DNA from 2 places in the Streptomyces sp. NPDC058008 genome. Region 1 is predicted to be linked to the other one. Evidence: riboswitches for the same ligand, from Rfam matches in the RefSeq annotation. Region 1 holds a riboswitch; the other holds the start of a gene.
The links. A riboswitch is a leader RNA that binds a small molecule or an ion and turns the genes downstream of it on or off. The one in region 1 is predicted to bind cyclic di-AMP.

Region 1 (7,723 bases):
CGTGCCCGGCCGCGAACAGCTGTCCGGTACGGCCGAACCCGGTCGCGATCTCGTCGAAGACCAGCAGCACGTCGTGCGCGTCGCACGCCTCGCGGAGCACCCGCAGATACGCGGGGGAGTGGAAACGCATCCCGCCCGCCCCCTGCACCACGGGCTCCACGATCACCGCCGCCAGTTCATCGGCGTGCGTGGCCACCAGTTCGCGCAGATGGGCCGCGTAGGCGGCGTCCGGCTCGGCGTCGAAGCCGTCCGGTGGGGCGTCCGCGAAGACCTGCCGCAGGAGGGACCCCGACCACAGCTCGTGCATCCCGCCCTCCGGGTCGCACACCGACATCGGCTGCCAGGTGTCCCCGTGGTAACCGCCGCGCCAGGTCATCAGCCGGTGCTTGCCGGGCCGCCCCGCCGAGCGCCAGTACTGCAGGCACATCTTCACCGCGACCTCGACGGAGACCGATCCCGAATCGGCGAGGAAGACGTGCCGCAGGGGCTCCGGGGTGATCTCCACCAGCCGCGTCGCCAGCCGGACGGCGGGCTCGTGCGTGAGCCCGCCGAACATCACATGGCTCATCCGGTCCAGTTGGCCGCGGGCGGCCTCGTTGAGGACCGGATGGTTGTAGCCGTGCACCGCCGACCACCACGACGACATGCCGTCCACCAACTCGTCCCGGCCGTAGGCCGGTTCGGCGAGCCGGAGACGCACCCCGGACGCGGACTCCACGACCAGCGGCTCCTGCCGGCCCGGCATCGGGCCGTAGGGGTGCCAGACGTGGGCCCGGTCCAGGGCGCGGAGTTCCGCGGGGCTGAACCGATCAGGCATTGGGAGCGAGGTCCGTTCCGGCCCCGCGACGGCGGACCGCCACCAGATCCGTACGCGCCGCCGGATCCGTACGCGCCGCAAGCACCTCCGGCGCCTCCGGGACCGCCTCGGCGGTGTCGCCGCACGGAGCGCAGCCGCCCTCGTGCGAGCCGCAGCCGCCGGCCGGTGCGCGGTGCTCGGGAAGCGTCGTCGTGTCGGCCCCCTCCACCTCGAAACCTGCGTCCGCGATCATGTCGAGGTCGGTCTGTCCCGACTGGCCCTCACTGGTCAGGTAGTCGCCCAGGAAGATGGAGTTGACCAGGTTCAGGGCGAGCGGCTGCATCGAACGCAGATGGACCTCGCGACCGCCCGCGAGCCGCACCTCGGCGTCCGGGCAGACGAACCTGACCATCGCGAGGATGCGCAGGCAGCGCTGCGGCGTGAGGTGCCAGTCCTTCGCGAGCGGGGTCCCCTCCATCGGGATCAGGAAGTTCACCGGCACCGAGTCCGGATCCAGCGCGCGCAGGGAGAAGACGACGTCCACCAGGTCGGCGTCCGTCTCGCCCATGCCCGCGATCAGCCCGGAGCACGCCGAAAGCCCCGCGGCCTGCGCCCGCTGGACGGTGTCCACCCGGTCGGCGTACGTGTGCGTGGTCGTGATGTCCCCGTACGTCCCCTCCGAGGTGTTGAGGTTGTGGTTGTACGCGTCGGCGCCCGCGGACCTCAGCCGATCGGCCTGCCCCTCCGAGAGCAGACCGAGGCAGGCACACACCTCGACGCCCTCGTGCTGCTCCTTGATCGCCTCGATCGTCTGCGACACCCGGTCGACGTCACGGTCGGTCGGCCCCCGGCCGCTCGCCACCAGGCACACCCGCTTGGCGCCACCGGCCACCCCCGCCGCGGCGGCCTTCTTCGCCTCGTCCGGCTTCAGCCAGGTGTACTTGAGGATCTCGGCCTTGGAGCCGAGCCGCTGCGAGCAGTACGAGCAGTCCTCGGGGCAGAGCCCGGACTTCAGGTTCACCAGGTAGTTGAGTTTGACGCGCCGGCCGAACCACTGGCGGCGTACCTTTCCGGCCGCGGCCACCACATCGAGCAGTTCGTCGTCGGAGGTCGCCAGTACGGCGAGTGCTTCGTCCCGGGTCGGCAGTTCGCGCCGCAGCCCCTTGTCCACCAGCGTGTTCAGCAGGTCCATGGCGTCGATCCTGACGTACGGCACCGCCTTCGGCCAAGGAGGAACCGGACAGTAGAGCCGGCCGATGCTGTGGGTATTGCCACACCCTGGCCTGTTGCGCACCCGGTTAGGGTCTGTGAGCTGCCTACAAAAAGGGACCCGCACATGTCCTACGCCCCGTTCGACTGGATCGACGACGAGGCCCGCCACCGGGCCGGCGCCGGACTCGTCCGGACGCTGCGCCCCCGTACCGCCGACACCGAACCGCTGGACCTCGCGAGCAACGACTACCTCGGGCTCACCCGCAACCCCGAGGTGACCGCGGCCGCGGCCGCGGCGGCACGCACCTGGGGCGCGGGTTCCACGGGATCCCGGCTCGTCACCGGGTCCACCGCACTGCACGCCGAACTCGAGAACGAACTGGCGGCGTTCTGCGGATTCGAGGCCGCCCTCGTGTTCTCCTCCGGCTACGCGGCCAACCTGGCCGCGCTCACGGCACTCACCGGACGCGACTCGCTGATCGTGTCCGACGCGGGCAACCACGCCTCGATCGTCGACGGCTGCCGGCTCTCCCGCGCCACCACCGCCGTCGTGCCGCACGCGGACCCCGAGGCCGTACGGAAGGCGTTCCGGACGCACGGCGGCCGGGCGCTGGCCGTCACCGACTCGGTCTTCTCGGTGGACGGCGATGCCGCCCCGCTGGCACGGCTCGCCGAGGTCTGCCGCGAGGCCGGCGCCGCCCTGCTCGTGGACGACGCACACGGACTGGGCGTCCTGGGCGAGGGCGGGCGTGGCGCGCCGGCCGCCGCCGGACTCGCCGGCGGCGAGGGCGTCGTCGCCACACTCACCCTCTCCAAGTCACTCGGCAGCCAGGGGGGAGCGGTGCTCGGCCCCGCCCGGGTCATCGGCCACCTGGTCAACACGGCCCGGACGTTCATCTTCGACACCGGTCTCGCGCCGGCGGCCGTCGGCGCCGCACTGGGCGCGCTGCGCCTGCTGCGCCGCGAGCCCGGACGCGCGGCGAGAGCCGGTGCGGTCGCCACCGAGCTGTACGACCGGCTGACGGCCGCCGGACTCACCGCGGTACGCCCCGACGCGGCCGTCGTGTCCGTCCGCGCGCCCTCGGCCGAGTCGGCGGTGCGCTGGGCCGCCGACTGCCGTGCCGCCGGACTCGCCGTGGGATGCTTCCGCCCGCCGTCGGTGCCGGACGGCATCTCACGGCTGCGGCTCACCGCCCGGGCCGACCTGACGCGGGAGCAGATCGCGACCGCCGTCGGCACGGTCCTCGCGACGGCGCCCCTGCCCGTGAGCTGACGGGGTGGGTAGGTGGCGGCCGGCGCGGTCCGGCCGCCAAGGCCGTACAGGCCGTCGCCCGGCAGCGGGCGGGGCCGCGTCGCCCGGGAGGGCCAGGGCCGCGTCGCCCGGGACACCCCGCACGGTCCGTCCGGATCCGGCGTACCTCCGGCCGTGGTCGGCCGACTCCGGGGGCATGTGCGTCCCTTACCGCGGTATACGACAGAGTTCACCGTTTTGAGCGACAGATATCTACCTATCCAGTGGGATCACCGTCACCGGGGCCCGTATCGGTGACAGTCTGGCGCGAAGCACAATCCGGGCCGCCCGCAGGCCGGCCCGGGCGGGAAGGGACGGCGTCGCCATGGCAGACCATCAGGAAGCAACCGTCACTCTGCCGAGCGATCCGCTCTCGGTCTCCGCGGCCCGGAGACACGTGGCCCGGGTACTCGCCGAATGGGGCCTCGCCGAGGACGCCGACTCCGCAGAAACCATTCGGCTGATCGTTTCGGAGCTGGCCACCAACGCCGTGCAGCACACCTTCGGGCAGTCGCCCACCTTCACCGTGGACCTGCGGCTCGACCGGGACGCGGAGTTCTATCTCGGCGTGACGGACAGTCACCCCCGCTGGCCCCAGAAGCTCCCCGCGGCGGTGCGGCAGGACAACGGCCGCGGCATGGTCATCGTCCGCGCCCTCGCGAAGGAGTACGGCGGCCGGCTCGGCGTCAGCCCCACCCCTGACGGAGGCAAGACCGTGTCGGTCACTCTTCCCTGGCCGGTGCCCGTGCGGGTGTGAGGGCGGCGTACGAGCCCTCCCCCCGGGCAGTGCGGGCGGGAAGGCGGCGCACGAGCCCTCTCCGGTGCGGGCGGGACGGCGGGTATCTCACACGGCCGAGGCCCGGCCGAAGCCGCTGCGCAGCAACGCCATCAGCGTCGTTGCCGCAGCGGTGTTCCGGTCCCCCCGGTGCACCACGGAGATCGTCCGCCGGAAGGCCGCGGGCTCCAGGCGCCGTACCGCGAGCGGCGTCGGCGACATCGCGGCCACCATCTCCGGCACCACCGCCACGCCGAGACCCGCACTGACCAGGGCGCACACCAGGGCGTAGCCGGGAGACTCGCACACCACGGCGGGGGTGGCCCCCGCCTCCGCGAGTGCGCGCTCGACCCCGCGTCGCGGCGGATGGGCGGGCGCGCTGCTGATCAGGGGCCGGCCCGCCAGTTCGGCCACGGGCAGCGGCCCGCTGCCCTCGGAGAGCATCTGCCCGGGCGCGGTGACCAGCACCAGCTCCTCCGTGAGCAGCGGCTCGGCCGCCAGTCCTGCGGGCAGCGGCTCGACGGCCGCGGGCTCGTACGCGTGGCTCAGTGCCAGGTCCACGTCGCCCGCGGCCACCGCCGCGACCCCGGCGGGCGGCTCGTAGTCCGTCACGACCAGCTCCACATCGGGGTGCGCGCGCCGGAACGAGGTGAGCACCGGCGGCAGCAGGTGGATCCCCGCCGTCACGAACGTACCGACCCGGAGCCGTCCGCCGGACAGCCCGGCCAGCCGGGCCAGCTCGTGCCGTGCCCGGTCCATCTCGTCGAGCACGCGCCTGGCCCGGCCCGCCAGCAGTTCACCGGCTGCCGTCAGGCGGGCTCCCCGGTGGTGACGGACCAGGAGTGCCGTTCCCGCTTCCCGCTCCAGCTTGGCCAGCTGCTGCGAGAGGGCGGGCGCGGTGTAGCCCAGCCGGGCGGCGGCCCGTGTGATCGAGCCGGCCTCGGCCACCGCCACCAGCGCCGCGAGCCGCGTCGGGTCGTACATTAAGCGTTCCTTTTGGCAGACCCAGAAGATTGCAAGTACACGCTAAAGGGCCCGAGCGTCCAAGGTGGACCCATGGACGCACAACTGCTCGCTTTCGTCGCCGTGGCGGCCGGAATGGTGGCGCTGCCCGGCGCCGACTTCACCGTGGTCGTACGCAACGCCCTCGCATCCCGGGCCTCGGGGCTGGCCACCGCGGTAGGGGTCGCCGGGGGGCTCCTGGTGCACACCGCGCTGGCCGTCGCCGGACTCGCCGCCGTGCTCGTGACGATGCCCGTCCTCTTCCGCACCGTCCAGCTGCTCGGCGGTGCGTACGTGCTCTACCTCGGCCTCAGCGGGCTGTACGCGCTGCGACGCCGGAGCGCGGGGGGAGCGGACGCCGGGGAGGGCGCCCCGTCCCGGGCCCCCTCCCCGGTGGGATCGCTGCGTCAGGGTTTCCTGACCAACGCCCTCAACCCGAAGGCACCCGTCCTCTTCCTCAGCCTGCTGCCCCAGTTCGTCCCCGACGGGCAGCCGCCCCTGCCCAGGACCCTGCTGCTGGCCTCGGTCGTCGTGCTGCTCGCGCTCGTCTGGTTCCCGGCCGTGGCGCTGCTGGTGGACCGGCTGGGCCGGTGGCTGCGCCGGCCGCGTACCGCCCGTGCGATCGAGGGCGGCAGCGGCACGGCGCTCACCGCGCTGGGGCTCGTGCTGGTGACGGGGCCCCTGTTGCGCTGAGCCGGGCGGAGAAGGAGGTCAGCGGACCCTCCCGTACCAGACGTTCCCGGACCAGATCTTCTCCAGCCGGACCACGGCACCGGTCTTCGGTGAGTGCCAGATCTTCCCGCTGCCCGCGTAGATGCCGACGTGGTACACGCTGCGGCCCGCGTGGAAGAAGACCAGGTCGCCGCGTTTCCGCTGCGACCTGGAGATATGGCGGGTCTTGTTGTACTGCTGCTGGGCCGTCCGGGGGAGTTTCTTGCCGGCCTTCCTGAAGGAGTAGAGCGTGAGCCCGGAACAGTCGAACCGGTGCGGGCCCGTGGCGCCCCACCTGTAGGGCGCGCCCTTCTTCGAGGCGGCGATCTTCAGTGCTTGCGTCGAGTGGGCGGCGGCTTCGGCGTCGTTCACGAGACCCGGAGCCAGCATGGTGGTGCCTACGGCGAAGGTCAGAACCGAGGCCGTACCGACCCGGGCGAACAGAGACGGGACATGAACCTGCGCAGTCATGCGCAACCCTTCGTCAGCCGCCTGTGAAGGATGACCTGTCGGGTTCGGGCTGGCGAAGTTGCCCGGCCGCGTGATGCGGCTTCACCCCGAGGGCCGTCCGGACGTCCGGGCGGCCCGTTGTGCTCGGGTCCTCCACTCCTGCCGATCCACTCCTGTCGACCAGGCATCCGGACGGCGGCAGGACTCGGCGTCCGCCCGGACCGCCCCGCCGCGGTGGCGGGGGCTTGTCGTCCCAGGGATCTTTACTCACGCGCTGCCGGATTTCCTCGCGGAAGGTGCGATATGTGAGAGTCGTCACGACTGATCCGATCGAGTGGACGCGGTCCGCGCGCGGCCCTGGCGCGCGGACCCGACCAGCCGTGTACCAGCGGCGGAACGATGTATTCCGTTCAGCGTCCGCGCCGGTTGCGCAAGTTGGGCTGTCCCCCGGGCGGGGGACCTCCTACGCTGATCGAGCGAGGGAAACTCATCGGCCCGCCGGGCGTGTCGTGAAGACACCCCGAAAAGGCCAAGGGGGCGGCCGAGTCGGGGGCCGGGACGTTCAACTCGATGGCGGCGGAGGCACGGCGACCCGCCCGGCCCGACGCTCCCCGTCCAGCAGGCGCAACGCTCTGGCCAGGGTGTCCGCGTGGATCTGCGATTCACCCCGCTCGTGCATGGACACGAGCGCTTCCCGGAGGCCGACAGCCCGGGAGGCGAGGGCCTGGGCGGCCCGCAGCGCACCGTACGTGTCGCCGCCCCGGGCGGGATTGATGCGGCCGAGCTGGTCGAGCACCTCCAGGTAGCAGTCGATGAACTCGGCCTCGGCGCGGGTCAGTGCGGGAAGCGGCGGGAACTGGGGTGGGCGCATCGGGTGTTCACCTCGCGGAATGCGGCGGCTGGGACGGCGTGCGGTTCTCCACGACGTGGTCCACCAGTCCGAACGCCACGGCGGCCCGGGCGTCGAGGATGGTGTCCCGTTCGATGTCGGCGCTGATCTCCCGCGTCGAACGTCCCGTGTGGCGGGCCAGCATGGCCGTGAGCAGCTCGCGCTCGCGCGTCAACTCACGTGCCTGGATGTCGAGATCGGAGGGCTGGCCCCGCACCGGCTCGTCCAGGGCGGGCTGCTGGATGACTACCCGTGCGCCCGGCAGGGCATGTCGGCGCCCGGGAGCCCCGGCCGCGAGCAGGACGGCGGCGCTCGAGCCGGCCTGCCCCAGGCAGAAGGTCTCCACCTGGCAGGCCAGGAAGCGCATGGTGTCGTAGACGGCCGTCATGGCGTTGAAGGATCCGCCGGGAGAGTTGATGTAGAGGGACAGCGGCCGGTCGGGATCCGCGTGTTCCAGGTACATGAACTGCGCGATCAGGTCGCTCGCCGCGGTGTCGTCGACGGGTGTGCCGAGAAAGACGATCCGCTCGGACAGCAGCTTCGCGTACGGATCCATGCTCCGGGATCCGTAGGCGGTGCGTTCGGTGAACTCGGGCA
Region 2 (7,723 bases), on a different contig from region 1:
ACGGCAAGGCCGCCGCCCAGCGCCTCGCCGACCGCATCTCCGCCGTGTTCGTACCGGTGGTCATCGTGCTGGCCCTCGCGACGCTCGGCATCTGGCTCGGCTCGGGCGCCGGACCGACCGCCGCCTTCACCGCCGCCGTCGCCGTGCTGATCATCGCCTGCCCCTGCGCGCTCGGCCTGGCCACACCCACCGCCCTCCTGGTCGGCACCGGGCGCGGGGCCCAGCTCGGCATCCTCATCAAGGGACCGGAGGTCCTGGAGAACACCCGCAGGGCCGACACGATCCTCCTGGACAAGACCGGCACCGTCACCACGGGGCGCATGACCCTGCTGAAGGTGCACACCGCCGGCTCCACGGACGAGACCGAAGTGCTGCGCCTCGCGGGTGCACTGGAACACTCCTCCGAACACCCGATCGCCCGGGCCGTCGCGGAGGGCGCCGCGACGAAGGCGGGCCCGCTGCCCGCCCCCGAGGACTTCACCAACGTTCCCGGTCTCGGTGTCCAGGGCGTCGTGGAGGGCCGCGCCGTGCTCGTCGGCCGCGAGAAGCTGCTGGACGCATGGTCCATCGGGCTTCCCGAGGAGCTCAGGGCCGCCAAGGACGCGGCCGAGAAGGAGGGGAGGACCGTCATCACGGTCGCCTGGGACGGCGAGGCCCGCGCGGTCCTGGAGGTCGCCGACGCCGTCAAGGAGACCAGCGCCGAAGCGGTCCGGCGGCTGCGCGCACTCGGACTCACCCCCGTCCTGCTCACCGGGGACAACCGGTTGGTCGCCGAATCCGTCGCGGCCCAGGTCGGCATCGACGAGGTCATCGCCGAGGTCATGCCGCAGGACAAGGCCGAGGTCGTCAGGAAGCTCCAGGCCGAGGGGCGCAGCGTCGCCATGGTCGGCGACGGCGTCAACGACGCCGCCGCACTCGCCCAGGCGGACCTGGGCCTGTCCATGGGGACCGGCACGGACGCCGCCATCGAGGCAGGCGACCTGACGCTCGTCCGTGGCGACCTGCGGGTGGCCGCCGACGCGATCCGGCTCGCCCGCCGGACGCTGGGCACGATCCGGTCGAATCTGTTCTGGGCCTTCGCCTACAACGTCGCGGCCATCCCGCTCGCCGCGGCCGGTCTGCTCAACCCGATGATCGCCGGGGCTGCCATGGCCTTCTCGTCGGTCTTCGTCGTCGGCAACAGCCTCCGCCTGCGCGGATTCCGCCCCATCGGCTGAGACGGCGCGCCCCCGGCCCCGCGTTCCCCGCCCGGACGCGGGGCCGAGGCGCGTGCCCCGACGCCCCCGGGAAGCCGGGTTTGCGTCCGGCGGACGGGAGCGGCAGGGTTCGGAGGTGTGGCCACCCTGCTGATCGTCCATCACACACCGTCCCCCAACTGCCAGGCGCTGTTCGAGGCGGTCGTCTCCGGCGCGACGGCGGAGGACATCGAAGGCGTACGCGTCGTGAGGCGGGCCGCGCTCTCCGCCACGGCGTCCGACGTACTCGCCGCCGACGGCTATCTGCTCGGCACCCCGGCCAACCTCGGGTACATGTCCGGCGCCCTGAAGCACTTCTTCGACCAGGTCTACTACCCGTGCCTGGACACGACGAAGGGCCGGCCGTTCGGCTACTACGTGCACGGCGGCAACGACGTCACCGGAGCCGTACGCGGCATCGAGACGATCACGACGGGCCTCGGATGGCGCCGCGTGGCCGACGCGGTGGGCGTCACCGGCGAACCGGGCAGGGCCGACACCGAGGCGTGCTGGGAACTGGGAGCGACGGTCGCCGCCGGACTGATGGACTGACCGACGCCGCCCCCGACGGGATCCGCCTGTCGCCCGTTGCCTGCCGCCGGTCGTCCGCCCGTCGTACGCCGTGGACCGGACCGGGGCCGGGGAGCCCGCCGTCGTCCGTGCCCCCGGCTGTGACCTCCCCGGTGTCCGGCGGCGCGTCAGGTGCGGTCGATGTGCACGCTGGTCGACTTCACACGGGCCGTGGCCTGCATGCCGACCTCCAGCCCCAGCTCCTCGACGGCCTCCCGGGTCAGCAGCGACACGAGGCGGTGCGGTCCGGCCTGGATCTCGACCTGCGCGGCGACGTCACCGAGCTTCACCGCGGTGACGATGCCGGCGAAGGCGTTGCGCGCCGAGGTGTACGGAGTCTCCTCCTCGCCCGGCCCCGTCTGGGCGACCTCGACGGAGAACGCGGCCAGGTCCCGGCCGTCGATGAGCCGGCGCCCGCTCTCGTCACGCCGGGTGGCGACCCGCCCGGCGTCCGCCCAGCGGCGGGCGGTGTCAGGGCTGACGCCGAGAAGACGTGCCGCCTGCCCGATGGTATAGAGCTGCATGTGCGGCATGATACGTAAAAAGGTCTGGCATGTGCAATGTTTTCAGGCGTATCGCCTTGCTGGTGCGACCTGCCGCGCGATGCTGGCGATGGTGCTCTCCGCGCCCGTGGACGGTGAGGGCGAGCATACCGGCGGCGGCATCGCCGAAGCCGCGTACGACGGGACGACGACACGCGCGGCGACGGGGTGACGCCCCGCCGGATTCGCGCCAACCCCGCGCCGTCGGCCGCGCCCGGCACCCCGCTCGCCAGGCCCGCGCGAGTGCACGCGGCGGCGCCGGCCGGAAGCGGATCCGCCCCGCCCGCATGCCGATCACCGCAGGTGGCAGGGGTTCCACAGGCGGCGGGCGGGTGTGCTGCAAGGGGGGTGCGATCATCTCGGCCATTCTTAAATCAGTTGCTTGACTCAATGGATGGTGAGCGATTGCCTGTATCCCGAGACGCCTTCGAGCGAGGAGCCGGCTGATGGAGCGCACGGTGCGGGCCGAGCAGGTCAGCGAGACCAGGGAGCGGATCCTGCGCGCCGCCGAGCGGCTCTTCGCCGAACGCGGCGTCTACGCGGTGTCCAACCGCCGGGTCAGCGAGGCCGCGCGGCAGGGCAACAACGCCGCGGTCGGCTACCACTTCGGCACGAAGGCCGACCTGGTCCGTGCGATCGCCCGGAAGCACAGCCGGCAGATCGAGGAGGCCAGGGAGCGTCAGCTCGCGGGTATCCAGGACCCCTCGGACATAGCGGAGTGGGTGGCCTGCCTGGTGCGGCCCACCACCGAGCACCTGGCCACGCTGGGCAGCCCCACCTGGTTCGCACGGTTCTGCGCCCAGGCCATGACCGACCCCGCGCTGCAGGACATCATGGCCGAGGAGTCGCTCGCCTGCCCGCCGACGCTGCGGGCCCTCGACGGGCTCAACCTCTGCCTGCCCGACCTGCCGCCCGAGGTCCATATCGAGCGCGCCGCGATGGCGCGCAACCTGGTCCTGCACACCTGTGCCGAGCGTGAACGGGCCCTCGCGGCGAACACCGCCACCTCCCGCACCAGCTGGCACGACACCGCCACCGGCCTGATCGACGCGGTCGTCGGACTGTGGACCGCGCCGGTCACACCCTGCCGCTGACGACCCCTCCGCGCCACGCCCATCCCCCCACAGGTGCATCGACGGCCCCCTCGACCCGGGCCGCCGTAGCCCGGACAGAGGCTCCATGACTCCCTCCCGCCCCCGCCAGGCCTGCGCGTACGCCGTGGAACGGCCCGGCTGCGGACCCTGGACGCGTACGCGGTCCGGTCCGCCGGGTTCCGTTCCGGCGCCCCCGCGCTCCGCGCCGCCGCCGTAGCCACCCGACCTCGGCCGGACAACCCGCCGCAACAGCAGCGGACGGCGTTCGCCTCCGTTTGCCCCGGCGTACCGCGGGCGCCCTCCGCCAGGACCGGCGGCCCCGCTCACCGACCCCTCGAAACCGCCCGCGCCTGTCAACGGCCGGCGGCACGTCAGCAACCCGCACGACGAAGTGAGGAAGCGATGACCAGCACGGTAGGTACGGAAGGTCCGCAGAGCACGTCGGCCCCGGAATTCCCGATGTCCCGGGCGGCGGGCTGCCCCTTCGATCCGCCACCCGCACTGAAGGCCGAGCAGGAACAGGGCCCGCTCAGGAAGGTCCGGCTGTGGGACGGCTCCACCCCCTGGCTGGTGACCCGCTACGCCGATCAGCGCACCCTCCTCGCCGACCCGAGGGTCAGTGCCGACATCACCCGCCCCGGGTACCCCAGCCCCGCCCCGCTGCGGGGCTCGACCTTCAGCTTCATCCTCATGGACGACCCCGAGCACGCGCGGCAGCGGCGGATGGTGACCGCCCCCTTCACGATCAAACGGATCGAGGCGCTGCGGCCGGCCGTCCAGAAGATCGTGGACGGACTGATCGACGAGATGCTGTCCGGGCCTCCGCGGACCGATCTCGTCCAGACGTTCGCGCTGCCCGTCCCGTCGCTCGTCATCTGCGCACTGCTCGGAGTGCCCTACAGCGACCACGACTTCTTCCAGGAGAACAGCAGGGCCCTCATCAGCCGCACCCTGCCCCCCGAGCAACGGAACGCGGCCCACGACAAGCTGATCGGCTATCTGGACGAGCTGATGGGCCACAAGATCGCCCGGCCCGCAGACGACCTGCTGTCAGGACTCGGCACCCGGGTCGAGGCGGGCGAGCTGTCCCGCCGGGAAGCGGCCGAGATGGGCGTGCTCCTGCTGCTCGCCGGACACGAGACCACGGCGAACATGATCGCTCTGGGCACCCTCGCCCTCCTCCAGAACCCCGACCAGCTCGCCCTGCTCCGCGACACCGAGGACCCGAAAACGGTCGCCGGCGCGGTGGAGGAACTGCTGCGCTACCTCAACATCACGCACACCGGCCGCCGCCGTGTGGCACGGGAGGACATCGAGATCGCGGGCGAGGTCATCCGGGCCGGCGAGGGCATCATCGTGCCCAACGACATCGGCAACCGCGACCCCGAGGTCTTCGCCGACCCGGACCGGCTCGACCTCCGGCGTGACGCACGGCGCCACGTCGCCTTCGGCTTCGGCGTGCACCAGTGCCTGGGGCAGCCGCTGGCCCGCATGGAACTACAGGTCGTCTACAGCACGCTCTACCGGCGCATCCCCACCCTCCGGCTGGACGCGCCCCTGGAGGAGCTGTCGTTCAAGCACGACGTGTCCGTCTACGGCGTGCACGCCCTTCCGGTGGCCTGGTGACCCCTCGTCCCCTCATCCGCCCCGCAGTGACACCGACCACGAAGGAGTGCTCATGAAGGTGATCCTCGACCAGGACAAGTGCGTGGCGTCCGGGCAGTGCGTGATCGCCGCCGACGACGTCTTCGACCAGGACGACGACGGCATCGCCGTACTGCTCGACGCCGAGCCGGACCAGGCCCGGGCGGACGACGTCCAGCAGGCCGCTGCCGTCTGTCCGGCACTCGCCATCCGTATCCAGGGCTGACGCACGGGTCGGGCGGGGGCCGCGAGCCGCGCCGGTCCACGCCCGACCGCACCTCCTACGGGACGGGGCGGTGCCGGCCCGTGGTGGCGCGGACCGTCCGGCCCCCGCCTCAGGCGGGTGATCAGGTCCCGAGCCCGGGTACGGCACGGTCTGCGGCATCCGGGCGAAGGGGTCTGCGCAGGAGCCCGGAAGTGCCTCACGGCAGGGGATGCGGTCACGGAGGACCGGCCGCGACCCTCTCGCCGTGGGGCACTTCTCGCATGTCCGGGACGGGTGCTGTGCCGCTGAGGCCCCGGGGCTGGCCGTAGCGGAGCCGCGCCCGCTCGTGGCGGCCCACGCGCCCCGCCCCGCCCCGTGCACGGCGTGATCCGGGCCCTGCCCCTTCCTCGGGGGTCGAGGGCAGGACGGTACGACCGAGGCCGGTGTACGGACACCTCTCGCGCGGCACGGACACCGAGGCGGGCCCCCCTTCCCGGGCTCGCCCCGCCCTCAGCCGTCGCCCCGCCCTGCCCCCAGCCGTCGTCCTGCCCCCGCCGTCGCCCCGCAGCAGGACGGCGCACCTCACGTGCTCAAGGGCCTATGGCCTGGGGCGCCTCCCGGCCCGTCCGGCCGTCTCAGTGCGGCTTCCAGCTGAGCTTGCCGCCGCCCACCCACCGGACCGAGGCCGGGTCGTCGAGGTCATGGACGATGATCCCCACCGTCGCGGCGGCGATCAGCACGTCCGTCATCGCGGTCGCGTTCCCGATGACCTCGCCGTCGATCTCCACGGTGCGGAAGGGCGGGTCCCCGGGCTGCACGGGCAGCACGGTGATCCGTGGGGCCGGGTGGTGCGGGCTCTCAGTCATGGGCGGATCGGTTCCACGTGGGCCCTCCGGGTATGCCTGAGCACCCACCACATGGCCCTTATGCCCGTTTTAGGGCGCTTTTGGAATTTAATCCCGTAATCCATAAAAGGCCATTTCGTGTGACCTGAGCCCCTTCGCGCTGGAGCAAATCGCCCGAATCGGACTCCGTGACCAGGGTCACCTTATGTGGACCGGACGCCCGGATGCGGAGGCCGGTTCCCTTCTGCGCCAAGAGGGGCGAGCGGCGCGGTGTGGGGTGGATTACATGAATTCCCGTGAATTGATCTTGCGAATGAATTGTGATCACCGAAGCAGGCTTGTTCCTTTCCCTATTTCTCGCCTACGGTCACCATCACTCCGGGCGGAACGCCGAATCCTGCCGCCGCCCGGTTACCCGACCACTTCTCGTACGGCAGGAGCGGGGGACCCAGGTAAGTGCCGATCCGGTATCCGGAGCGGCTCGGGGTGAAGTCGCATTCGTATGCGGCCGGGCATCTCCAGCTCGAACCCGACAGCTCACTTCGCAGGCGACGGAGAGGAATTCAGCATGCCCGAAAACGGTAAGCACCGTAGCTTCAGGACCCGTTCGCTGACCCGCGGCATCATCGCCGTGAGCACCGGCGGAGCCGCTCTGGCCCTCCCCGTGATCGGCGCGACGAGCGCCTTCGCGGCCCCGGCCCAGCCGGTCGCCGTCGAAAAGGCGGCGACGTCTACTGCCGTGACCGGCAAGGGAATTGCCGCGCAGAAGTCCGAGTCCGCGACCTATTCCGTGATCTTGGGTGACACCCTCGCCAAGATCGCACGCGAGCATTCCGTCAGCGGTGGCTGGAAGGCTCTGTACGAGGACAACCAGAAGGCTGTCGGCGGAAATCCGGACCTGATTCACCCGGGCCTGAAGCTGACCATCGGCGCCAAGGCCGAGAACAAGTCCGCGGACAAGGCCGGGAAGGCCGAATCCAAGGCCTCCGCCTCGTCCGACCGCGCCGAGGGAAGCGCCGACCGCGCCGACCGTTCGGAGCGGGCCGGAACCTCCATAGCCGAGGACGCCGTCCCCGCTGCCCAGGCCGTTCCGGCCGCCGAGCCGGTCACCTACACGAACGACCTCGACGGCTGGATCAAGGAGTCGCTCGCCGTCATGGCCGAGCACGGCATCCCCGGCACCTACGAGGGCATCCACCGCAACATCATCCGCGAGTCCTCGGGCAACCCCCAGGCCATCAACAACTGGGACTCCAACGCCGCCGCGGGCATCCCGTCCAAGGGCCTGCTCCAGGTGATCGACCCGACCTTCCAGGCCTACCACGTGCCCGGTACGTCCATGGACAGCTACGACCCGGTCGCGAACATCACCGCCGCGTGCAACTACGCCGCGGACAAGTACGGCTCGATCGACAACGTCTTCTCGGCCTACTGAGTCCTCCCCGAGGCCGGACCGCCGACGCACGCGCGTGTGACGGCGGACGGGTGACGGAGTGACAGGACCGGCGGGTGGTGGGGGGGGGGGGGGGGCCCCCCCCCCCCCCCCGGGGGCCGGGCCCGCGCCGGGCGCCGCCCCGCGCCCCCCCCC

Region 2: it holds a riboswitch for cyclic di-AMP, as region 1 does, so the genes downstream of both, ACFVS9_RS14935 (transglycosylase SLT domain-containing protein) here and ACFVS9_RS26290 (C40 family peptidase) in region 1, are expected to answer to the same signal.

What each region holds. Positions count from the first base shown of each region.
Region 1 is NZ_JBHVQX010000029.1:89,798-97,520, reverse strand. Features, by position in the region: gene ACFVS9_RS26320 (adenosylmethionine--8-amino-7-oxononanoate transaminase) at 1-817, opposite strand, end outside; gene bioB (biotin synthase BioB) at 810-1,988, opposite strand; gene ACFVS9_RS26310 (8-amino-7-oxononanoate synthase) at 2,133-3,281, shown strand; gene ACFVS9_RS26305 (ATP-binding protein) at 3,625-4,056, shown strand; gene ACFVS9_RS26300 (LysR family transcriptional regulator) at 4,144-5,058, opposite strand; gene ACFVS9_RS26295 (LysE family translocator) at 5,131-5,769, shown strand; gene ACFVS9_RS26290 (C40 family peptidase) at 5,788-6,258, opposite strand; cyclic di-AMP (ydaO/yuaA leader) riboswitch at 6,262-6,458, opposite strand; gene ACFVS9_RS26285 (hypothetical protein) at 6,800-7,108, opposite strand; gene ACFVS9_RS26280 (ATP-dependent Clp protease proteolytic subunit) at 7,116-7,723, opposite strand, start outside.
Region 2 is NZ_JBHVQX010000012.1:192,092-199,814, reverse strand. Features, by position in the region: gene ACFVS9_RS14975 (heavy metal translocating P-type ATPase) at 1-1,217, shown strand, start outside; gene ACFVS9_RS14970 (flavodoxin family protein) at 1,335-1,787, shown strand; gene ACFVS9_RS14965 (molybdopterin-binding protein) at 1,934-2,329, opposite strand; gene ACFVS9_RS14960 (hypothetical protein) at 2,337-2,519, shown strand; gene ACFVS9_RS14955 (TetR/AcrR family transcriptional regulator) at 2,794-3,441, shown strand; gene ACFVS9_RS14950 (cytochrome P450) at 3,844-5,067, shown strand; gene ACFVS9_RS14945 (ferredoxin) at 5,120-5,311, shown strand; gene ACFVS9_RS14940 (hypothetical protein) at 5,926-6,156, opposite strand; cyclic di-AMP (ydaO/yuaA leader) riboswitch at 6,514-6,699, shown strand; gene ACFVS9_RS14935 (transglycosylase SLT domain-containing protein) at 6,704-7,570, shown strand.